One region of the Listeria aquatica genome, then DNA from elsewhere that is predicted to be linked to it. Evidence: predicted binding sites of a transcription regulator. Region 1 holds the regulator's gene; each other region holds the start of a gene.
What was found. The regulator LexA, encoded in region 1, represses DNA repair genes until DNA is damaged. The targets are predictions, from matches to a motif close to CGAACATATGTTCG.
Positions count from the first base shown of each region.

Region 2: a site for LexA is predicted at 4,994-5,007, ahead of uvrB (excinuclease ABC subunit UvrB). Genes of this name have one in related genera too.
Region 3: a site for LexA is predicted at 4,543-4,556, ahead of addB (helicase-exonuclease AddAB subunit AddB). Genes of this name have one in related genera too.

Region 1 covers NZ_JAARRM010000001.1:796,026-804,288, reverse strand. The annotation lists gene nirB (nitrite reductase large subunit NirB) at 1-1,355, opposite strand, end outside; gene HB912_RS03995 (precorrin-2 dehydrogenase/sirohydrochlorin ferrochelatase family protein) at 1,453-1,896, opposite strand; gene HB912_RS03990 (sirohydrochlorin chelatase) at 1,880-2,632, opposite strand; gene HB912_RS03985 (hypothetical protein) at 2,712-2,912, opposite strand; gene HB912_RS03980 (YneF family protein) at 3,158-3,400, opposite strand; gene tkt (transketolase) at 3,530-5,527, opposite strand; gene HB912_RS03970 (DUF896 domain-containing protein) at 5,660-5,887, opposite strand; gene yneA (cell division suppressor protein YneA) at 5,995-6,324, opposite strand; gene lexA (transcriptional repressor LexA) at 6,479-7,093, shown strand; gene glnA (type I glutamate--ammonia ligase) at 7,165-8,263, opposite strand, start outside.
Region 2 covers NZ_JAARRM010000003.1:102,884-111,146, forward strand. The annotation lists gene uvrA (excinuclease ABC subunit UvrA) at 53-2,917, opposite strand; gene uvrB (excinuclease ABC subunit UvrB) at 2,925-4,898, opposite strand; gene HB912_RS09170 (CsbA family protein) at 5,085-5,330, opposite strand; gene HB912_RS09175 (HD domain-containing protein) at 5,348-6,001, opposite strand; gene HB912_RS09180 (hypothetical protein) at 6,020-6,355, opposite strand; gene HB912_RS09185 (heavy metal translocating P-type ATPase) at 6,518-8,263, opposite strand, start outside.
Region 3 covers NZ_JAARRM010000002.1:237,379-245,641, forward strand. The annotation lists gene addA (helicase-exonuclease AddAB subunit AddA) at 1-1,065, opposite strand, end outside; gene addB (helicase-exonuclease AddAB subunit AddB) at 1,049-4,531, opposite strand; gene HB912_RS06970 (IDEAL domain-containing protein) at 4,665-4,901, opposite strand; gene HB912_RS06975 (competence protein ComK) at 5,142-5,417, shown strand; gene HB912_RS06980 (Imm59 family immunity protein) at 5,391-5,726, opposite strand; gene HB912_RS06985 (hypothetical protein) at 5,728-5,934, opposite strand; gene HB912_RS06990 (hypothetical protein) at 5,931-6,380, opposite strand; gene HB912_RS06995 (hypothetical protein) at 6,377-8,263, opposite strand, start outside.

The DNA of each region.
Region 1 (8,263 bases):
CCTCCTGCTTTGGTATGCTTGGTTACATCCGCGACACTTGTTAAATTTTTGTCTGCAATGGCATGCATAATTGTTCCCTTAGTAACACCATTACACCCACAAACCGTTTCAAAGTCATCCCAACTTGTGACATCATTTAGCGCCTCATCTTCTCCATTTGCGGCTGCAAGCAAGCTAATCGGGTTCAAATCTGAAATATCTAGTTTCTGTGTAATCAATTTTAAAAAGCGATTTTCTTCGGTGGTATCCCCGTAAAGTATCGTCCCGACTACTTGATTGTTTTGGATGAAGACTTTTTTATAGCAATGATTCCACTCATCATAAGCTTCAATTGTTTTGACGTCATCTCCTGCTTTAATGCAGCCCGCAGAAAATAAATCGCACCCAGAAACTTTAAGTGCTGTATAAGTCATGCTACCTTGATAACCATCCGTTTCACGACCTGTTAACGAATCCGCAAGCACTTTCGCTTGTTCATAAAGTGGCGCTACAAGACCGTAACAAACTCCACGATGTTCGACACATTCCCCAATAGCAAAAATAGAAGGATCACTTGTCGCAAGATAATCATTTACAAAAATCCCTCGCCCCACCTCAAGTTCCGCTTCTTTTGCAAGAGACGTTTCTGGACGAATCCCAATGGACATGACTACTAAATCTGCTTCAAGTTCACTCCCGTCTGCAAAAGAAAGGCCTGTTACACGCTTTTCTCCAAGTATTTTTTCAGTTTTAGCACCCATTTTAAATTTCAAGCCTTGCTTTTCTAAATCTTCCTTCAAAAGTTTGCCTGCTTTTTCATTTAATTGAGTTTCCATCAGCCAATTTTCAAGGTGGACAACCGTAACGTCCATCCCTTGATCAACGAGTCCCTTGGCCGCTTCGAGTCCTAATAAACCACCACCAATGACTGCTGCTTTTTTATACGTGCTAGCAGCCGCCATGATTTTCTCTGTATCTTCAATGGTTCGAAAAGCTACAACTCCATCTAAATCTGCACCTGGAATAGGTAAAATAAACGCACGTGACCCCGTTGCTAAAATACATATATCATAAGAAATTTTTTCTCCATGAAGTAGTTCGATTTCTTTCTTTTTGGGATTCAGATGCGTTGCACGATTATCTACAAAAAGCTCGATTCCCATTTCTTGATACCAATCAAACGGATTTGTGATGATTTCTTCAACGGTCGTTTTTTTCTGTAAAATATTGGAAAGCATAATTCGATTGTAATTTGGATACTTTTCTTCGCCGATAATCGTAATTTGATACCGTTCTGACTCCCGGTCAAGGATCTCTTCGATCGTTCGTACTCCCGCCATTCCATTTCCAATTAAAACTAATTTTTCTTTTTCCATCTGTCATCCTCCTATTGTGACAAAGTGAACATTCACCTCGACAACTTCACAACCAAAGAATAGCACGAAAGAAAACCCAGTTATATTAGGGAAATACCTATTTTAAATGAAAGGTCTTTTTCAAATCTTCACAAAATGTTTTAGTCGCTCGTGGATCTTTGAAGCGATGCGAAATGCCTAAAGTAAAATCCCCTATTTCCACAAGTCCAGTGTTTGTAAAATCACTATGTGCGGGCGTGCTGACATCATTTACCCATTGCCACGTTTCCGCATCGTTCGCGATTTCCTGGTTAATTTCTTGATGATTTGTACAGGCAAAGACTAGTTGCGCCCCATTTAAATCTCCTTTTTGATATTTTCGTTGCTGTTGTTCAATTTTAAAATGTTCTGGAAAATCCGAACAAAAATCAGGAGACACTGCGAAAATATCTGGTACTTCATCAAGTTCTATTAAACGTCGAACTTTTCGTGAGGCGATCCGTCCGCCACCAATTACGACTACCTTCTTTCCTGCTAAGCTTAAATTAACCAAATAGCTCATTTTCGATCTCCTTTCGAATTTCTAGCCCAATTCCTTTTCTGATTCTCGGATCGAGCGCCAAACTCTTCGTAATTTCATAGTTCACATCCATCAAATCTAGCATTTCCGATGCTTCACGCCGAATTTTCCCTACTAGAAAACTGTCTTCCATCAAAAAAAATGGACAAATGACAAGGCGATCCACCGCTTTAAAATCCATCCGCGCTAGTTTTTCTAAATATGTTTCCGTACCATGTAAAAAGCCAAATTCTACGCTTTTATCTGTTTTTTGAGCTAATTTTTCTGTTAGTTCATATACTCGCGTAAAAATGTCTGGATATTTTGCCGAACCGTGTACGACTAAGAAAATCAGCATCTTTTCTCGCCCTCTAGAACAAGGAATACGACTTTCAAGAATCGGCAAGAGTTCATCATTTGCTTCAGCAAGAGGTGGTAAAATCTGAAAAGTGAGATCTGTTTCAGCTTGCTTTATAGCTTTTATAGCACTCGGGATATCTTGGCTTACATGTGTGCCGGTAAAAAGTAAAAGCGGTACCACAAAAATCTGCTTACTTCCTGCTTCTTTTAAATCTAAAACTCCTTCAGCCAGTGTTTTTTCATTTCCTTCTAGAAAAGTAAGTTGTTGTTTAAAGCAAGGGATTTCAATCGTCATTTCTTGAAAAAACTTTTTCATTGCTTGATTGTTTTCTTGCGATCTACTCCCATGGGCTACAAATAAAATACCTGTTTTTGCCATTTTGACACCTCTTTTTCAAGTTTGATCATAAAATTTTATGTATTAAAATACTATTAGGGATTTACCTACGATTTTAAAACTAGATATATAAATTTTGCTCCAATATGTTATGAATAAGCATTAAAAATGTTATTAGACTTGCTAAAAATATAAAACAACTGCCCGTAATCATTATAAAAACATATTTTGAACGTATTCCAAAATAAAAAATAGCGTTTCCAAAAAGAAGCAAAATTATAGTCGCACAACCGACAATTTCATACCAACCAAAGTCATCCACATTTTTTCCTCCTCTCATCTTCTTCATTTTAGCCGCTGAAAATTAAGAATTCACAAAGAGACCCACAAACTAAGTCTAAAATTTCTTAATAGAACATAAAAACACCGTTATTTATCGTAGTCAAGCTACAATAAATAACGGTGTCATAGATTCATACTCAAATAAACTATCAAGAGAGGTTCAATGGAAAAATAAATACTGCCAGCCCATAAAGTGCTAGACCTCAAACTCCCTATACGCTTCGCTTATTTTTTCTTTTTCTTGCTGCTTATTTCCTTTTCAGATTGTTTGTTCATCGCATTCATCATTTGATTGATTTTCTTTTGAGACGGTTTTTGTCCCATTTGCGCCATCATCATTTGAAGCATTTGCTCATTGACAGGCGGATTATTTTTCAAATAGTTCATCATGTAGCGTCTTGCAATGAAGAAGCCACCAGCCAGTCCAGCAAGCAAGCACACAAGACCGACAAGAATGTAAATCCACATAGTTTCTTTCTCCTCCTTGAACGAATATACCTATTCTATTGTACTTGATTTAACTTGAACAAACAACTCTTTTTTTACAAACAAAAAAGCAGAAGTTAAGTCGTACAAACCTAACCTCTACTTTTCCAATTAAAGAGTTTCTACTAATTTTACTACGTTTTCTACTGTAAAACCATACTCTTCGATAATAGTTTCACCTGGAGCAGAAGCACCGAAACGATCAATTCCAAGTACTTTTCCGTCTAAACCAACATAACGTTCCCAACCGAAGCTTGCGCCCATTTCAATGGCCAAGCGTTTACGGACTCCATTTGGAAGGACGCTTTCTTTGTATTCAGCGGATTGTGCTTCAAACAAATCAAATGATGGTACAGAAACGACAGAAACATCCATACCCTTATTAGCCAAAGCAACTTGAGCTTCTGTTGCAAGGTGGACTTCTGAACCACTTGCAAGCAAGATGGCATCTGGCGTTTCTTTCTTCGATTTCGAAATCACATAAGCGCCTTTTCTGACGCCTTCGTCTGCTAGTTTATCGCTATCTTTAAGAACAGGTAAGCCTTGTCTTGAAAGAACAAGTGCATGCGGTTTATTATTCGACTCAATCGCTACTTTCCAGGCCGCATTGACTTCATTTCCATCAGCTGGACGAAGTACGGATAAACCAGGCATAGCACGCAAGGACGCAAGCTGTTCAACAGGCTCATGCGTTGGTCCATCTTCCCCAACAGCCACACTGTCATGCGTAAGTACATACGTGACCGGTAACTTTTGAATCGAGGCTAACCGAATAGAAGCACGTAAGTAGTCCGAGAACACGAAGAATGTCCCACCATAAACTTTTAAGCCTTGATGCAAAGCCATTCCATTAAGCATTGTCCCCATAGCAAATTCGCGAACCCCAAACCAAATATTGCGATTTTCTGGGTGTTCTTTCGTAAATTCTCCGTCCGACTTAATCATTGTATTATTCGAACCTGCTAAATCGGCAGAGCCACCAAACAGATATGGAATTTTTTCAGCAAGCGCATTGATTGCTTCCCCGCTAGAAGCACGACTAGCAAGAGCTTTATCGCCTTCATGGTAAGTTGTAAATAAAGAAGCAAAGTCCGCTGGTAGTTCCCCGTCAATACTTTGTTCCAGTTGTTTAGCAAGTTCTGGGTAAGCTTGTTTATAAGAAACGAATAAATCGCTCCATTCCTTTTCTGCTTTTGCCCCGCGACGAGCAATCGTTTTGCCAAACCGTTCATACACTTCATCCGGAACATAAAATGTTTCTTTATAGTCCCATCCATAAGCCTTCTTCGCAATTTCAGTTCCTTCTTCACCAAGTGGGGCACCGTGAACTTTATTTGTTCCGGCATTTGGAGCTCCGAAACCAATCACTGTTTTCACTTCAATCAAAGTAGGTTGCGAGGTATTTTCTTTCGCCTTTTCAATCGCAGCAAGAATTTCATCCGTATTATTTCCATCTTTAACAAGAAGATGTTCCCAACCATAGCTTTCATAACGAGCCTTAACATTTTCAGAGAATGAACGATCCAAATCACCATCCAGTGAAATGTTGTTGGAATCATAAAGCACAATTAAGCGACCTAATTTTTGATGCCCAGCGAAACTAGAAGCTTCCGAAGAAACGCCTTCCATTAAGTCACCATCACCGCATAAAGCAAATGTATAATGGTCAACAATATCAAAGTTTTCTTTATTATATAGTCCAGCAAGGTGACGTTCTGCCATCGCCATTCCAACTGCCATCCCGATTCCTTGTCCAAGCGGTCCAGTTGTCGCATCAACACCATCTGTATGACCAAATTCTGGATGCCCAGGGGTTTTGCTTCCCCACTGGCGGAAATTCTTCAAGTCTTCTAAACTAACTTTGTAACCGCTTAAATGAAGCAAGCTATATAATAGCATTGATCCGTGTCCTGCAGAAAGTACAAAACGATCACGATCAAACCAATGCGAATTCGCTGGATTAGCTTTCAAAACACGTGAAAATAGTGTGTATGCCATTGGTGCCGCTCCCATCGGTAAACCAGGGTGACCTGAGTTGGCTTTTTGAATCGCATCAATTGACAAAGTACGAACTGTATTAATCGCTAATTGATCTGTTTTATCAAACAATTGAAACATCCTCTCTTGTTTTATTATCAACTCTATCTTATTTTAGTCCTAAACTAGGAATTACTCAACTAAAAACGCGTAAATGATCATTATTTTTGTTCATTTGCGCGTTTTTGCTCATTTGATAAATCGTTATTTCTTTTTGCGTTTTAGCTCCTTTACCTTGTGAGGTGTAATATCATTTCCTTTTGGATCAATGATCTTTGTATTTTCAATCGTTTGACGCATGTGAGATCGAAACGACTTCACATATTCCTCACGAAGCGTTTCTTGCTCGATTTTTTCTTCTGCTGTCAACCCTTCCGTTTTCTTTTTACGCGAAAGTTCATTAATTCGATCGATTTTTGCTTTTTCTAACATAGCCCTCATCCTTTTATTTAAAAATAGCTCCCTATCAAACAAAAAAGAAAGCAGTTCTCACTACTTTCTTCATTATACATGAATGAACAACTCTTGTCTTTTATGGGTTACTCATTTGCAAGTTGAATTGTCGTATCCGTTTTAATTTGCTTTTCTTTTACGGGAATCACAAGACTTTCCCCCGCTTTTATCTCATTAGAATCTAAATTATTGTTTTTTTCTACCCAAGCTACAAAGCTAGCCTTATCCATTTTTGCCTCATCTGCATGTCGTTCTGCTAGCTGCCAAACGGAATCCCCTGACAAAATATCTACTTTCGAATAATTAGACTGATCTGTTGCACTTGTCACAAACAGAAAAACAACCCCCATAACGATTGATACGATAACGAAAATAACAGCAATATAATATTTATCCCAAAATTGTTTAACAGTCATTTTTATCCCTCCGAAAGAATATATGTTCGCTTTTTTATTATTATAGAACGGTTGTTCGGTTTTGTCAATAAAAAAATCGAACCTTTGTTTGCATCTAGCAGAAAGATTTGCTATACTTAATTTAGTTAATATTTATAAATAACGGGGTGAGACCATGAAACTGTCCAAACGACAACAAGACATTTACGAATTTATTAAATCTGAAGTGAAAGAAAAAGGCTATCCACCGTCCGTCCGTGAAATTGGTGAAGCTGTTGGACTTGCTTCAAGTTCAACTGTTCATGGGCACCTTGCGAGGCTTGAAACAAAAGGTTTGATTCGACGTGACCCAACAAAGCCACGTGCCATTGAAATCCTTTCAATGGAAGATGAAATCCCTGCTCCTGCTGTTATTAATATTCCATTAATTGGTAAAGTAACTGCTGGGATGCCTATTACTGCCGTTGAAAACGTTGAAGATTATTTTCCACTTCCCGAAAGCATGGCTTCCGGTGAAAAAGATATCTTTATGTTGGAAATAGATGGTGAGAGCATGATCAATGCTGGCATTCTTGATGGGGACCGAGTTATTGTTAGAAAACAGAGCAATGCAACAAATGGTGAGATTGTTGTGGCAATGACTGATGAAAACGAAGCCACTTGTAAACGCTTCTTCAAGGAACAAAATCATTTTCGCTTGCAACCAGAAAATGATAGCCTTGAACCCATTATTTTAGACAACGTAACCATTCTTGGAAAAGTTATTGGTTTATTCCGTGATATACGATAAAAAAACGCTCCTAAAAGGGGCGTTTTTTTATCTTTAGAAAAGCAGCCGATTTAAAAAATCGGCTGCTTTTTTTAATAAATTTCTAAGTATTGATCTCTTTCCCAAGGATGAACAGCCGTGCGGAACATATCACATTCAATTTCTTTTGCTTCAATGAAATGTTCATAAATGTGTTCTCCTAATCCTTCACGAATGGCTTCATCTTTTGAAAGTTCTTTCATTGCATGAGAAAGGCTTTCAGGAAGATCATAAATTCCCGCTTCATGGCGCTCTTCTTCATCCATCCCGTAAATGTTGCGATCAACTGGTGTTGGAGGTGTTAAATTATTTTTCACACCCTCAAGTCCGGCTTTAAGAAGCACAGCCATTGCTAGATACGGATTAGCCGATGGATCAACACTTCGAAGTTCTAGTCGTGTACTTAATCCGCGAGAACTAGGAACTCGAATAAGCGGGCTACGGTTTTTACCGCTCCAAGCAATATAGCACGGTGCTTCATATCCTGGAACAAGACGTTTGTATGAATTGATCGTTGGATTTGTAATCGCTGTGTAACCTTTTGCGTGTTTAATCATTCCTGCTAAAAATTGATAAGCTGTTTCGCTTAATTGTAGTTCGCCATCTTTATCATAAAAAGCATTTTCTTTACCTTTGAAAAGCGACATATTAAAGTGCATCCCTGACCCGTTCACTCCAAATAGAGGTTTTGGCATAAAGGTCGCGTGCAAGCCATGTTTTCTCGCAATCGTTTTGACAACGAGTTTAAACGTTTGAATGTTATCACAAGCGGTAATCGCATCTTCATATTTAAAGTCAATTTCGTGCTGACCGGGAGCAACTTCATGGTGGGAAGCTTCGATTTCAAAGCCCATTTCCTCTAATTCAAGAACGATATCTCGACGGCAGTTTTCACCAAGGTCCGTTGGAGCTAAATCAAAATAACCACCTGAGTCATTTAGTTCAAGTGTTGGTTTTCTGTTTTCGTCTAGTTTGAACAAGAAAAACTCTGGTTCTGGTCCTAAATTAAAATCAGTAAAACCTAACTCATGCATTTCTTCAAGCACACGCTTTAAGTTCGCGCGTGGATCTCCATCAAATGGTGTCATATCTGGGTTATAAATATCGCAAATCATACGAGCAACTTTGCCTTTTTCAGCTGTCCAAGGGAAT
Region 2 (8,263 bases), on a different contig from region 1:
GGAAAAGAAAAAGCCTGATCTGGCGACTTTCCTCCAGATCAAGCTTATCAATTTATTTTTGCTTTTCTGCAACCTTTTCCTTCATACGTTTCTTATCGCGTTCCAGAATCGGTTTCAAATAATGTCCTGTATACGATTTTTTCGATGATGCGACCTTCTCAGGTGTCCCCTTAGCGACAATTTGTCCACCACCATCGCCACCTTCTGGACCAAGATCAATTAAATAATCCGCCTGCTTGATCACATCCAAATTATGTTCAATCACAAGCACCGTATCTCCATTTTCAACAAGCCGTTGCAAAACATCCAGCAACCGCCCGATATCATCAACATGTAATCCCGTTGTTGGCTCATCCAAAATGTAGAACGACTTCCCGTTACTACGTTTGTGCAGTTCCGAAGCCAGCTTCACACGTTGCGCTTCTCCACCAGAAAGCGTTGTAGCTGGCTGACCGAGACGAATATATCCAAGACCCACATCCACAATAGTTTGCAATTTCCGAGCAATCTTCGGTTGGTTTTGGAAGAAGTCCAGTCCTTCTTCAACTGTCATATCAAGCACTTCCGCAATATTCTTTCCTTTATAATGAATATCGAGTGTTTCACTATTATAGCGTTTCCCACCGCAAACTTCACAAGGAACATAGACATCCGGCAAAAAGTGCATCTCAATTTTGATAATGCCGTCACCTTTACAAGCTTCACACCGTCCACCTTTTACATTGAAGCTAAACCGCCCCTTTTGATATCCGCGAACTTTTGCTTCATTTGTTGCAGCAAACAAATCCCGAATATCATCAAAAGCCCCAGTATACGTTGCCGGATTTGACCTTGGTGTCCGTCCAATTGGCGACTGATCAATATCGATGATTTTTTCAAGGTGCTGAATCCCCTTAATTTCCTTGTGTGGACCCGGCTTAGCATTGGCCCGGTTTAACTTTCGTGAAAGTGCCTTCCGAAGGACTTCATTCACAAGCGAGCTCTTCCCTGAACCTGAAACACCTGTAACACACGTGAAAGTTCCAAGCGGAATATCCGCCGATACATTTTTTAAATTGTTTGCCTTCGCTCCGATAATTTCAAGCTTATTTCCATTTCCTTTACGACGCTTCGTTGGAACCGGAATAAACTTCTTACCAGACAGATAAGCACCCGTGATTGAATCGGCGTTATTCGCAACTTCTTCTGGACTTCCTGCTGCAACAATTTCCCCGCCATGTTCTCCAGCTCCAGGACCAATGTCAATCAAATAGTCCGCTGCCATCATAGTGTCCTCATCATGCTCAACAACAATAAGCGTATTTCCAATATCTCGCATTCCCTGAAGAGTATTTACAAGTCGGTCATTATCTCGCTGATGCAAGCCAATCGAAGGCTCATCCAAAATATAAAGCACACCGGTTAGTTTTGAGCCAATTTGCGTCGCCAGTCGAATCCGCTGTGCCTCACCGCCAGAAAGCGTTCCAGCTGCCCGGCTCAGCGTTAAATAATTCAATCCAACATTTTTGAGAAAACCTAATCGATTTCGAACTTCTTTCAAAATAGGAGCAGCAATTTGTGATTCCTTTTCCGATAAATCAAGGCCTTCAAAGAAATCAAAGCCTTCCGTAATCGAGTAATCGCTCACTTCACCGAGATGCTTTCCGTCAACTTTCACAGCGAGCGCTTCTTCTTTCAAACGATAGCCATGACAAGTTGGACAAGGCAAATTAGTCATATATTGTGCCATTTGATCTCGCGTAAAGTCCGAATTTGTTTCCCGGTAACGCCGCTCAATATTTGGTAGAACACCTTCAAATGGGATCCAAGTTTCTCGTGTCATCCCGAAATCATTTTTATATTTGAAGAAAAATTCTTTTTCACCAGAACCCCTTAAAACAATATTTTGATGTTCCTTCGGAAGTTTTTCAAATGGTGTATCCAAGTCGATCCCAAACTCTTCACAAGCAGAAGCAAGCATTTGTGGATAATACTGTGAACTAATCGGTTTCCAAGGTACAATGGCACCTTCATTTAGTGAAAGTGATGGATCCGGAATAACTGTTTCTACATCCACTTCAAGCTTTGTTCCAAGACCATCACAAGTTGGACAAGCTCCAAACGGACTATTAAAAGAAAACATCCGCGGTTCTAATTCTCCAACAGTAAAGCCACAATATGGACATGCATAGTGTTCACTAAATAGGAGTTCTTTTTCACCAATCACATCTACAATCGCATAGCCATCTGCGAGCTTAAGTGCCGATTCAAGTGAATCGTATAGACGTGAATGTACACCCTCCTTGATGACAATTCGGTCAATAATAATTTCAATAGAATGTTTCTTATTTTTTTCAAGTTCAATCTCATCATTAACATCATATACTTCACCATCAACACGAATCCGCACGTAACCTTGCTTTTTAATTTCCTCAAACGTTTTCTTGTGCGTGCCTTTTTTTCCAGAAACAATCGGAGCCATAATTTGAATCCGAGTTTTTTCAGGATATTCAAAAACACGATCTACCATCTGTTCGATCGTCTGCGAAGTAATTTCAATTCCATGATTGGGACAAATAGGATGACCAACGCGAGCATAAAGCAAGCGCAAATAATCGTGAATTTCTGTTACCGTTCCGACCGTGGAACGTGGATTTCGACTTGTCGTTTTTTGGTCAATCGAAATAGCTGGACTTAAACCTTCAATTAAGTCCACATCAGGTTTATCCATTTGACCAAGGAACTGCCTAGCATATGCGGACAAGGATTCCACGTAACGCCTTTGTCCTTCGGCATAAATCGTATCAAAAGCAAGCGAAGACTTCCCGGAACCAGATAAGCCAGTCATGACAACTAGCTTATCGCGTGGGATTTCCACATCAACGTTTTTCAAGTTATGCGCTCTTGCTCCTTGGATTACGATCTTATCTTTTTTCAAATCTGACTCATCCTTCCGCTTTAAGTTCTAAAAGTGCATCACGAAGTTCAGCCGCCCGCTCAAAGTCAAGTGCTTTCGCCGCAGCTTTCATTTCATGTTCCATATCTTCAATTAATTGACCACGTTCTTGTTTCGTTAGCTTACTCAAGTCTTGCAATTTCTCGTTTTCCTCTTCAGAAGCTGTTGTCGCAGAAATCACGCCACGAATTTCTTTCCGAATTGTTTTCGGCACAATACCGTGTTTTTCATTATATTCCTCTTGGATTTTACGACGACGTTCCGTTTCATCAATGGATTTCTTCATGGAATCTGTCATATTATCCGCATACATGATAACCTTTCCGTGTTCATTCCGTGCCGCACGCCCCATCGTTTGAATAAGCGAGCGCTCTGAACGAAGAAATCCTTCTTTATCGGCATCTAGAATCGCAACTAATGATACTTCCGGTAAATCGATCCCTTCACGCAATAAGTTGATGCCGACTAACACATCGAACACCCCTAGCCGCAAATCCCGAATAATTTCAATCCGTTCAAGAGTTTTAATCTCAGAGTGCAGATACTGGACTTTGATACCAGCTTCTTTCAAATAATCCGTTAAATCTTCCGCCATTTTTTTCGTTAAAGTCGTAACCAGAACCCGTTCATCTTTTCCAGTCCGATCATTAATTTCGTCAATCAAATCATCAATTTGTCCTTCAATTGGACGAACTTCAATAATTGGATCAAGCAGCCCTGTTGGACGAATAATTTGCTCCACTACATCCGGATTGTGCTCTAGTTCATAAGGACCTGGCGTTGCGGAAATGTAAACAATTTGATTGACATGTTTTTCAAATTCTTCTAGTCGTAGCGGCCGGTTGTCAAGCGCTGATGGAAGTCTAAACCCGTGATCTACAAGCATTTGTTTTCGCGCTTGGTCCCCGTTATACATCCCCCGAATTTGAGGCATTGTAACGTGTGACTCATCAATCACAATTTGGAAGTCATCTGGGAAATAATCAAGCAACGTATAAGGCGTCGAACCTGGTTCTCGAAGCGCTAGGTGTCTTGAATAGTTTTCAATCCCCGAGCAGTACCCCATTTCTTCCATCATTTCAATATCATAATTCGTTCGTTGTTCAAGGCGTTGCGCTTCTAATAGCTTATCTTGACTGCGCAACTCTTTTAAACGTTCAGCTAGCTCAAGTTTAATGTTTTGAATGGCAATTTTCATAATATCTGGGCTCGTCACAAAGTGAGAAGCCGGAAAAATCGAAACATGTTCCCGGTCACCAATAATTTCGCCCGTTAACGCATCTACTTCGCGAATTCGTTCAATTTCATCACCAAAAAACTCGACCCGAATACAGTGTTCATCTCGAGAAGCTGGAAAAATTTCAACAACGTCGCCACGTACGCGAAAACGACCACGCTGAAAATCAATATCATTTCGGTCGTACTGAATAGCCACTAAACGACGAAGTAACTCATCCCGCCCAAGTTCCATTCCAGTCCTTAGTGAAACAAGTAATTTCCCATATTCTTCTGGTGCCCCTAAACCATATATGCAAGACACACTAGCGATGATGATGACATCACGTCGTTCAAATAAAGCGGCCGTTGCCGAGTGTCGTAATTTATCAATTTCATCATTAATACTCGCATCTTTTTCTATATAAGTGTCACTTTGCGGAACATAGGCTTCAGGTTGATAATAATCATAATAACTCACAAAATATTCGACAGCATTCTCTGGAAAGAACTCTTTAAATTCACTATAGAGTTGTCCCGCTAGCGTCTTATTATGAGCCATAACAAGCGTCGGCTTATTAATTTCCTGAATGACATTAGACACCGTGAACGTCTTCCCGGTTCCCGTTGCCCCAAGTAAAGTTTGGTGCTTCACACCCTTATTAAGGCCCGCAACCAGTTGTTCAATCGCTCTTGGCTGATCACCAGACGGTTTATATTCTGAAACGAGTTCAAATTTATCAGTCAATGTCTCTTCCTCCATTCCAGCTCGTTAAATTTTTTCTACCAATACATAAGATTCTTTCATTTTACCATAAAGTATTCTATTCGCCTAGCAAAAAGCGAACATATTTTCGCTTTTAAAGAGAACGAAAAAACGTCATCTCGACGGATCACGTTTTTTCTCTCTTTATTTTATCACTTTTCTTATTTTTCACCTATCCATGTGCTTTCCTTTTGCCTTGAGCCGTTTCAGCATGACCGTTGCAACAGCAAATCCCACCGTCATGGATAACGCGTCTAGGACCATCAACCAGTATGTTCCCGTGTAACCAAGCTTCACACTCGCCGCAATTAAAATGACCATCAAAAGAAGCGCAATATAGCGATTATAAGTAATTCGCGCAAACATGATGACCAAAAGTCCAGGAAAGAAAATAGCCGAAAGCATTTGATCAATCATGTTTCTCCTCTCCTTTACTTGGAATCGTCTTTTAAAGCCTGAGCTGTAATATCATTCGTTAATTCAGGAAGCTCAGTTTTGCGGATGCCTTTTTCATGTAGCATATCTGGCAGAATTTCTGCCAGAAAATATTTCACACTTGCCATCTCCCGATATTTATAAATCGTTGCAAGCGCCTCACTGTAAATTTCAACAAAGACATTTTCTGGATTCCCCTTTTGGATCTCACCAAAGGACTCATACAGTAAATCCACTTTATCTGCAATCGCCAAAATTTTGCCTTCAAGCGTTTCATCTTTACCTTCTTTTAGTAGATGGCGATAGATATTTTGAAATTCACTTGGAATTTCCCGCTCAATAAAATTTTGTGTCATGCTTTCTTCCACTTCTGAAAGCATTTCCCGAAGCTCTGCTGTCGCATATTTTACAGGCGTTTTAATATCGCCAATAAAAAGCTCAGAATAATCGTGATTCAGCGCTTTTTCATAAAGCGCCCGCCAATCGACCTCATTTCCAGCTTTCTCCTCTACATTTCCAAAAAATTGAGCGATACTTGTCACTTTGAAAGAATGTTCAGCGACGGAATGCTCCTGATATTTAAACTTTCCCGGACAACGATAAATGTTCTCAAGATCCGATAAACTTTGAAAATATTGATGAATTCCCATCTTAACACTCCTTCTTAATTATTTTTTATGACTTTGCTGCTTTTTGTTCGCTGGATTCGTATTTTCCACTTCACGCATCACAACCGCAGCCGCATAGCCAACAAGCGCAATCATGAAACCTGAATAAGAGCGAAAGTTATCCGGCACAACGAGTGCAAGAATAAGCAAAACTAAAGCAGTGAGCAGCACGCCCCAGCTGAAAAGTTTGCGTTTTCGTGCTTGATCTGCCTGAATCGGCGCATAAATCCAAATAAAACAAGTGACTTGAATCAAAATAAATTGCAAGATTCCAAGTATCCAAACAAGAGCAAGCGACTGATTAAACAACAAACCGAGGATCGCGATCGCAAACATCAAAATAAAACCTGTAATGACCGCCGTTTTTTGCTTTGACGTGAGTTTCAAACCTTTCCCTCCAAAATCTTATTTGTCCTTTACTTTACCACAGAAAGCCAAATTTTTCGACAAAAAGACGCCTTTTTCCCTTTGCAGGAAACGAAAAGACGTCCTTTCTAGTTATAAAATTTTTTCTTCTTTCGTCCGGATCAAAATTGTCAAACTAAGAAGCGTCACAATAATCGTTGCTCCCATATCTGCCATAATGGCCATCCAAAGTGTGAGTAACCCTGGTAACGTCAGCAAAAGTGCCAAAATTTTAAGGCCTAGCGCAAACGCAATGTTAAAGCCAATAATTTTGCGCACCTTTTTAGCAATCCGGATGGTGATTGGAAGCTTAAGCAAATGATCTTGCATCAAGACAACATCCGCCACTTCAATCGCGCTATCGGTGCCTTTTCCCATAGCAATCCCAAGATCTGCCGTGGCAAGTGCAGGCGAATCATTGATGCCATCTCCAACCATCATCACTTTCCCCGTTTCAGATTGAATCTTCTGGATTTGGTCCAGTTTTTGCTCTGGAAGCAAGTCGGCATAATAAGTATCCATGCCAATTTCGGATGCAACCTTTTCAGCTGTTTTCACATGGTCTCCAGTGAGCATAATGGTATTCGTCACGCCAATTTGATGTAAATCTGAAATGAGTTCCCGACTTTCTGGCCGGAGTGCATCTCGGATACCGAACATCCCGAGGATTTGCGATTCAGATGCTGTCACAACGACCGTATAGCCAGCTTGCTTCAAACTTTGCACATCTGAGCGTGCTCTCTCATCCCAAGCCCCATCCGGGATTTGACTTTCATTTCCCATAAAGTAGGATACACCAGCAAGGCTTCCTACAAGGCCTTTTCCAGCGATGGTTTCCATCGAGTCCATCTTGCCGATTTTCACACCGTCGCTTTTCGCTTTTTGAGTAATTGCCGATGCAATCGGATGTAAGGAATCACTTTCCATCCGCGCCGCAATGTCCATGAAGTGATCATTGTACTTGATCATTTCTGCTACAACTGGCTTTCCACTTGTCAGTGTTCCTGTTTTATCGAATGCAATTTGCTTTATTTTTCCAAGCTGTTCAAGAAAAACGCCACCCTTGATTAAAACGCCATTTTTCGCGCTACGAGTGATCCCCGAAACAATCGCAACTGGCGAAGAAAGGATTAACGCACATGGACAGCCGATAATTAGAACGGCTAACCCTTCATAAAGCCATTTTGAAAAATCTGCACCGAAAAGAAGTGGTGGCAAAAACGCAATCATTACTGCAAAAAGCATGATCGCTGGCGTGTAGTAACGTGCAAATTTATCAATAAAGAGTTCAGTTGGCGTCTTCGTTTCTTGCGCTTCTTCCACAAGGTGAAGAATTTTTGCAAGGGAAGAATCTTCATATAGCGCTGAAATTTCAGCTTTTATGGTTCCTTCATTATTAATCGAACCGCCAAACAGGGGATCCCCAATTTGTTTTTCAACTGGCATGGATTCCCCGGTGATTGCTGCTTCATTGAAGGAACTTGCGCCTTCAATAACCGTCGCATCCGATGGGACTTTCTCTCCAGCGCGGATTAAAACTACGTCTTTTAATTGAAGTTTGGAGATTGGGATTTGACTCACTTCACCGTTCACCAGAATATTGGCTGTTTTAGGGGCGACTTTTAAAAGTTCAGACATGGATTTTCTCGCTTGACGCATGCCGAAACCTTCCAGATATTCGTTTAAGCCAAACAAAATCGCTACAACTGTACCTTCTTTATAATCACCTATTGCAAAAGCACCAATTAAAGCCACTGTCATGAGTGTATCAATTGTAAATTTCAACCGAAAAAGGTTTTTAAGCCCTTTAAAGAAAGTTTGATAGCCGCTCAGTCCCGC
Region 3 (8,263 bases), on a different contig from region 1:
TACAAGTTTAGCAAGTGTTTTCACATCGCCCTGCATGCTAGCAAGATCTTTCAAATATTCTTTTTCTTTACGCTTAAACAAGCTTTCAGCAATGCCTTGAACGGCCTTTTTAGCCGTATCTCGAGCTTTTTTGGCTTGCTCAATTAACGCTTGATCCAGTTCCTCTTTATTTTTAAGCGTTGCGATTCGTTTAAAAGAGACCGCTTGAAAAGCTTCTCCTAGCTCATCAAACGTCGCCTGTTGCATTATCTCTTGTAAGCCTTCCACTTGTCTAAGATCATCTTGAAATGTTTCTAAATAGCCTGCTGGACCTCCTGGGGATTCACTGAGATGCTTAGCAAGTTCTAGTTGATCTTTGGCTTTTTCAATTTCCGCTTGAATCGTCTCAATAATCACCGGATAGTAAGGTAAATCGCTAATTTGCTTGCCTTCTGTTCCCTGATAAAACGAAACCATCTCATCTAACCACTTAGCTGGATCAGGATTTGCTGCTGAGAAATCATAGAGTTTCGAAATGAGATCAGCTAAATTTTGATCCGAACGATCATCTGTTACCGTGTCTGCTAAATGAAAAAATGCTTCGTTCCCTTCTTCGGCAAACTCACGCTCTAAAAACGCATCCAAAACTTCATCTCGCAAAAGCATGCTTTCCACTTGATCCATCAAGCGACAATCAGGATCGACTTCTGTACGATAATAGTATTTTCGAATCAAATCTAAACAAAAAGCATGCAACGTAGAAATAGTGGCCGTGTTAAGCAGTGCAATTTGTTTTTTCAAATGAAGCGAATCCGGATTTTTCTCAAGTTCCGCCTCAAGAGCTTGCCCAATCCGATGCTTCATTTCAGCCGCCGCTGCATTTGTAAAGGTAACCACTAAAAGTTCATCCACATTACAAGGAGTTGTCTCATCAAGTAAGCGACTAATAATTCGGTTAACAAGTACAGCCGTTTTCCCAGATCCTGCCGCCGCTGCAACTAAAATATTTTCTCCACCCGCATGGATAGCTTGCCACTGCTCATCCGTCCAAGTTGCGTTTTCTGGTTTTTCAGGAATTGGTCTCATCCGTTTCACCTCCCTCTTCTTTCATTTTTTCTAGAATCGTCTTAGAATCTTCATTTTTCAAATAGCGATATTTTTCGCTTTCCGCGCCTGGATCGAACTGGCAAACTGATCGGAAAGGACAAAACTGGCATGGTGTCCGGTCTTGCATATTATAAGGATTAATCGCCACTTCGCCATCTAAAATTTTATTCCCAGCTTCTTGATATTTGTGACGAACAAAATGACGCATTTCATCAAATTCTGCTTTACTTGCAGTTTTTGAACGGGCACTTAAAGAACCATCTTTCTTAATTTCTGCTGGAATAATAAGCGAAGAACCACCGTTTTCTAATTCTTCATCCATGAGCGTAATCGTGACGGGGTCTCGTAATACAAGTCCTTTCATCTTGTAGCTTTTCTTCACTTCTTTTAAGAGTTCAGCCTCATCAAGCGGCGTATCAGCTGAAATCAGCTTATTGTGCATATGAAAATAGAGAACGCCTGCAGGTTCTGCTTGTTTTCCAATAAATTCAGCAGCATTGCTTACCACCACATCTAAATACGTGAGCATTTGTAGTGCAATACCGTAATAAATCTCCGGTAGCTTTAAGTCATGTGCGCTTGATTTATAGTCGATAATGCGAAGAAAGCTCCGTCCCTCTTTTTCCGCTTCATCTACACGGTCAATTCGACCTTGTAGCAACAGCTCGTGTCCACCTTTAAGTGGAATTTTCATCGCTGGAATTTGACTGCTCCTGCCAAAATCCACCTCTAAACCAACTGGCCGAAAAGCACTCACTTTCGCTTGTTCGTTCAAAACCACTGCCGCACGCGCAATGATATGGAAAAGTTTATATTTAATATAAGCCATTCGCTTTGTGCTTAAGAGGATTTCATGTTGTAATTTTGGCGCTAAATAATCCATTGCTTGTTCAGAAAGCGCGAGGCATTCCTCTTCAGTTAAATTGCCCCATTCAGTCCCGCGCCTTTTAAGTTCAGCTGAAATCCATTCCATCGCACCGTGAAAAATTTCTCCCATATCTACTGCTTCCAGTTGATAAGTTGCCCGTTCTTCGAGTCTCAAGCCGTAACGAGCAAAATGTTGGAACTCACAACTGAAAAATTTTTCCATCCGTGAAACACTAGCATGAATTTCTTTGCCGAATAACCCAGAAGCGGTTTCTTCTGCAAGAACGCCGGTATTGTTTTGATAAGTTAAACTGCTTAAAATCCGCCTTGCTCCCTTATCATTTTGAGTGACAAAATAATTATACACTTGCCACCAGAGCGGCATAACCGGATATCCACGTTTATACATACCAAGAACCGATGTAAGAAGTCCAAGCGTTTCTTCTCGCGTTTCAATATACGTTTTTTGTTCTTCTTCTGAAAGCAGACTTGGATCCGTTAAATAGACTTCCTCCGTAAGCTCACTAAAAATCGCCTTTATTTTGCGAATATAGTTCGAGGGAGCAAGCAACTTTCCTTCTTCATCCGCTGCCGGATAGCTTAAATAAAGCGCATCTTTTGCAGAAGTAAAGACGCGGTACGCAATAAATTCCTCATGGAGCAGCGCACGATGATTCGATGGCTTAAGCGAAATTCCTTGTTCTTGCAAAACCGCTCGATCTTCTTCTGATAAAATCCCTTTGTCACTTACTCGACGCGGTAAAACACCATCATTCAGACCCACAGCAAATACAACTTTTGCTTCCAGTAAACGCGCGTGTTCCATATCTGTCACTATCAACTGATCAAGCGCAGGAGGAAGGAGCGAAAATTCCAAAGCTTCCAGTCCTGTTTGAATCACTTCTAAGAAATCCTCACGTGTTAGTTCTTCTTCGCCAAGCACTTCTACAAACTCATCCAAAAGAGAAATGACCGCCTTCCAAGCTTGGTCATGTTCACGCGCAAGTTCAATAAACCCTTCTCTTTCAGCTCGTGCACGCCAAAGCTCCATCCGTTCAGCTGCCTGTACATACTCCAAATAAGCAAACAGACCTGCTGCAAACGATTTTCCTGTTGCTTTAGGCGCTATTTGTTCTTCTAAAAAAAGAAATGGTTCTGTAATCAAATTCCGCACTTCATTGATACGCTCTTCCATCTCGAGCTCTGCATCCGTTTGAACGCCAACGTTTGTGGCTAACCCACGTATTTTACGATAGTGCCATTTTTCACTGGCAAGAAAACGCTGCCTATTGTAGATTCCGTTTTCTAAGAGATAATTCTCAAATTGATCCACTTTGAAACGAAGAGCTTCTTGATTTTCTTCGAGCGGAAAAAGCATTTCCGTTCGCACAGCTTGAAAAAGCGGTTCGTATTGCCAATTTTGCGAAATAGCTTCCAAACTTGAACGAATAAATTCGATAAGAGGATGCCTTGCCATGCCACGTTTTTTATCCCAAAAATAAGGAATAGCATCTCGCGTCATTACAGAATGCACAATTTCTTCATAATCCGCCATATTGCGAATTAAAATAGCCATGTCAGAATAGCGATATCCGTTTGTTCGAACGAGTTTAGCTACTTCACGAGCCACGCCTTCAATCTCAGAACGGCGATTATTAGCTTGGTGTAAGCTTACACCATCTGGAGGCCCTTCAAATGTCTCAAACGTATTTCCACTCCACGCTTTTTCTAAACGAAGCAATCCTTCCTTAGCAGAGCGCTTAAAGCCAGTCAGGAAAATGGCCGATTCGATGCCGATACCTGCCACTTCGGCAATTTGAGAAACAGTATGGTAGGATTCCGAATTAAAATCAAACATACTAAATAAGTTGTTTCCCCCACTTAGTGAAGCCTGATCTAGTGATAAGGCGATTTTCACTTGATTAGCCTGTTTAAGTAGTGCCTCAACCACTGAAAGTTCTTGTTTTGAGAAGCTATCAAAACCATCTAAGTAGATAGAAGCATTTTGAATATACGAGCTATAAGGCATTTTATCAATTAAAAGCTTGAGATAATCTTCGCTTTCTAAAAATTTCCCGTATAGCTTTTCTTGATATTTTTCGAACAGCAAAGAAACATCCAACATTTTTTCTTTCGTTGCTGGATTTTCAATTTCCGTTTTAAAAGCCTCTTGTTCAACTTCATATTGTTTAAATTCCTTAAACAGTTCCGTCAATTCTTTATAAAAACCGCGTTTTTTAGCCGATTTATGGAAGACATGCAACTTATCTGCTTCTTCTTTCACAACTTCGCGCAACAGCATCTCTGTGCCTGTTCTTGTTAGAAAAGTTCTCCCAAGGCCACCTGTTTCAGATAAAACTCGCCAAGCAACTCGATTAAAACTATAAACTTGGATGTTCATAAAACCTTTAGCTTTTGTTTCGTTAAAAAGAAAGCGTTCCATTTGATACGTCATTTGATCCGGCACAATTAAAATCTGTTGCTCATTCGGATGTTGTTCTCCATTTTTTTTCATTTCTTGAATAAGCTTGGTTGTTTTTCCTGACCCTGCTTTGCCGAGTATAAATTGAAGCGTCATCTCATCACCACCGAACATATGTTTTTATTTATTATTGTAACGGATTTCCTGACTTCCGTAAAGTTACTAAAATTGAATTTTCATGACGCAAAAAAACTAAGATAGCCCACACTATCTTAGTTTTTCATAAAACTCATTTAAATTCCAGCATTTCCTTCTTTAATTTTAGCAATTTATTAGTAAGCTCTCCAAAACGTTCTGCATCTCCGTCATCAAGCGCCTGATCTATTTCAAGTCTTAGCTGTTCTTCTTTCCGTTTTTCTAGGAGCATTGTCATGTAGCATTCAATAAAAACGTTTGTCAGTTCTTTCTCGCCCTTTAATAGACCGACTTGATTCATTAATGAATTTGAAAAATCACGCATTTCCACGACTAATCACTCCTTTTCGGGATTTTCATGGCCAAGTTCGCTTGAAAAATGCTTAAATCGGCTTCAAAAATCATCAAAAGCTTCAAAAATTCAACTTTTCTAAATTCTACTGACGCCAGAAAACTTGTATGCTATAATAGCCAACAAATAACTAGCTGACATAAACAGATGGCTAGAAGTTTCTTATTCCAAACTTCTTTTCATAAATATTAAAGACAATCTTAGAAGGAGATGCTTGAAATGAAGAAAATGCAAGATCAGCAAATTTACGAGGTGAATCCTCATACGATGATTATTTTGCCCTATAAAGCAGGTGGGTCGCTTTACTCAGAGGTAATGGAACTTGGTTCTCACTCTATATCAAAGTTTACCCCCTTTGAATTAATTAAAACTAGTTGTAAATATTTTGGTGCCAATTATGACGGTAGAAGAATCCACGAGACACTAAACAACTATAAAAAAGCCCCGACTTTGTCAGGGCTTCAAAGGTCATTTTACTTTATCTTTATCCCATAATGGACAAGAATAATCAGTAGGTTTTTCATCTCTAACTCTGCGACGATTCCGCAAAATCATGAGCTGTGCTTTAATTAAAAACTCCATTCGTGCGTCAGAAAATTCATCAAATTTATTTACTCCAGAAACAGAAGCTCTTTCACCGGTAACATAAACTTCAAAAAAGCCATCTATATATTCAATTCTTATCTGATATTCTTCTCGATGGTTATTTTCTCCTGCAAAAAGTGAATACCTCAATGCCTTATAGCCTAACAACTCTATTGTGTCTTCCATTCTTTCTTTATATTCTTTAATTTCTTCGTTCAACTTATTTCAACTCCTTCATCAAACCTAATTTTTCATACCAATCGACTACAGTCCCTAGTTGTATTTGTGTTCCCCCTCCAGCACCAAACACTTCTGCTATTTTCCCTTGCTTCGGATTAGCTATATTTTCAACAGGTATCAATATACCTTTTTCAACATGATAAAGCTTAAGTTTAATACTATTAATATGAGTTTTTCTCCTATTCATCTTTCTTGTGTAGGTAAATATTTAGATAAATCAATAGGGTCTTTAACCGCGATTATTTCAACCTCAGAAGCCTCAACATCCTTTATCCATTCCCCTTGACTATAGTTTCTAAAGCCTGCAATATTAGGTTTGTCGTAAGATTCCACATACAAAGTAACAATTGTATGATCTGAATTTAACATTGCTTTATATCTTTCTCCTAAATAAGCAACCTCGTAATGCAAATCATAAGCATTCGTAAATAAGTCTAATTTATCAGTTGTGTCAATCACCAGTTGATAGTAATCCTGTCCCTTAAAATTTTGAGTAGACTCAAAGCCATATTCAAGATATTTTTTATCATTTTCAAAGATCGCAAGACCCTTGCTTGTTCCAATAAGCGGATATTCTTTATTTGTTGGTACAAACGTTACATACTTACCTGTATTTTTTAGTCTATTACTCATTTTAAACTCACCCACCCTTGAATATTATTTACTGGATCATAATCATAAATAGCCACTGTTACATCTTTTCCATCGATAACTTCATGAATAGTTGAACCAATATTTGGAGCCATCCCTTTACCACTTGATACTTCCCATTCTGGCACCACAGTGCCATTTTCACTAGCAGTAAATCCTGAGCCAGCAAAAGGCCATTCACTTGTCTTGGTTCCTCCAAAGTCTGGACTATAAGGAGTAGTTAGCTCCTTAATATCATCAGTAGTAAAATCAATATACGCGTAATTCCCATCCTTTTTAAATAAACTACCTGCATAATCTAATCGACTTGAATCAATAACGTCATTTACTTTAGATATATCTTTTACATATCTTTTCTCTGTTACAAAACCACCGACATTTGAATAATCTGGGTTCTTTATTATTCCATCAACGTATTCCAATGGAATGACCTTCCGCATATCACTTATTTTAGTTGGAATAGGTATTTCTTTGCGAATATCTTTTAGCAAATTTATCTCTTGCTGAGTTTTTTCTCGTTTTACATTAATTTTATTAAACTCCTCAACAGTTAATTCATGTTTCTTAAGAACTCTTTGAATTTCATCAGGAACCTGATAATGCTTTGGTTGTGCTTTAAAAGCTTTACCACTTTCATTTACTATATCATCTGTTTGACGTCCTCCGCCATTCAAATTCAGGTCATACTTTTGTAGAATCTCTTTCATTTTCTCTGTGGCATTGCTTACTCGAGATGGTCCACTTGGTGGAAGTGCACCAAATCCATCCGCTGCAAGTTGTCGCCTTGAGTTTAGATTCAAGTTGTTCTTAAAGTTATCGGCAACTTCCCCAACTTTATCCAGCCCTCTAGTGGCTCGTTCAACGCCTGTATGCATGCCTTCTTTAACAGTCGTTTTTAAACTATTAATCCGTGTTAAGGCACTTCTTTGCCCTAGCTTGAGGAAATCATCCGCTTTAGACGGAATACTTTTCATACCATGTAAAAGATTGTTGCTTAAACTCGCAAGCTTCGTTCCTGATCGGATCGCTTGTGTACCGCCTGAGAAAGCTTTCATCCCCGGTACAATATCCAACAGCGAAAAAGCGCCACGCATCGCTCTTTCTGATGTATCCAGTTCCCGACCTGTTAGCCAATCTTTCCCACTTACTGCCGCACTCATTTCTAAACCACCATAAGCCAAACCTAACGCAAGTCCTGCTGGCGGACAGAAAATACTCACACCTACAATGGCAACCGTCGCCACCACATTCACCCAGAACTCTTTCTTCTGTTGCTCATCTTTAATCGAGGTGTATGCAAAAGCGCGGGAATTAATCATGGCTGTGCGGAAATCTTTTTGACTCACATCTTGATCTTTATTTTGCCGTTTCCATTCTTCATATTGGACTTTCATTTGATCCGCATAATAATTATCCCCACTAAACAAATCGTCTAAACTGACTTCCTTTTTGGGAACTTCAATCTGTTCTTGCGTATAACTATTCGCATAGCTCGTGACGGTTGTTGTCGCACCAATCCGATTTTTCGTCGTGAATTTTGAAGCATCTAAATCCCGCATACCTTCCACAAATTCGTCTAACGCTTCATAAAAAGGTTGGTCAATCTTATCATTCACAAGTTCCCCAGCTTTTCCCGCAAAGTCATGTAAGACCTCAAAGTCTTCATAGAGTGCTTGGAGTTTGTGCTTGTTATCGGTGTGAGAAAAAGAGATCGCACCATCTGCATCCCATTTCGCAATATCCTTTTCCACTTCTTCTAGGTTCTTGGAGACATCTTTTAAACTGTCTATCGCCCCTTTTCCCCAAGCTCCTTTTCCAATGAGGTTTCCGATGCTTTTTTCTGCTTTTTCAAAATCATCTTCCTG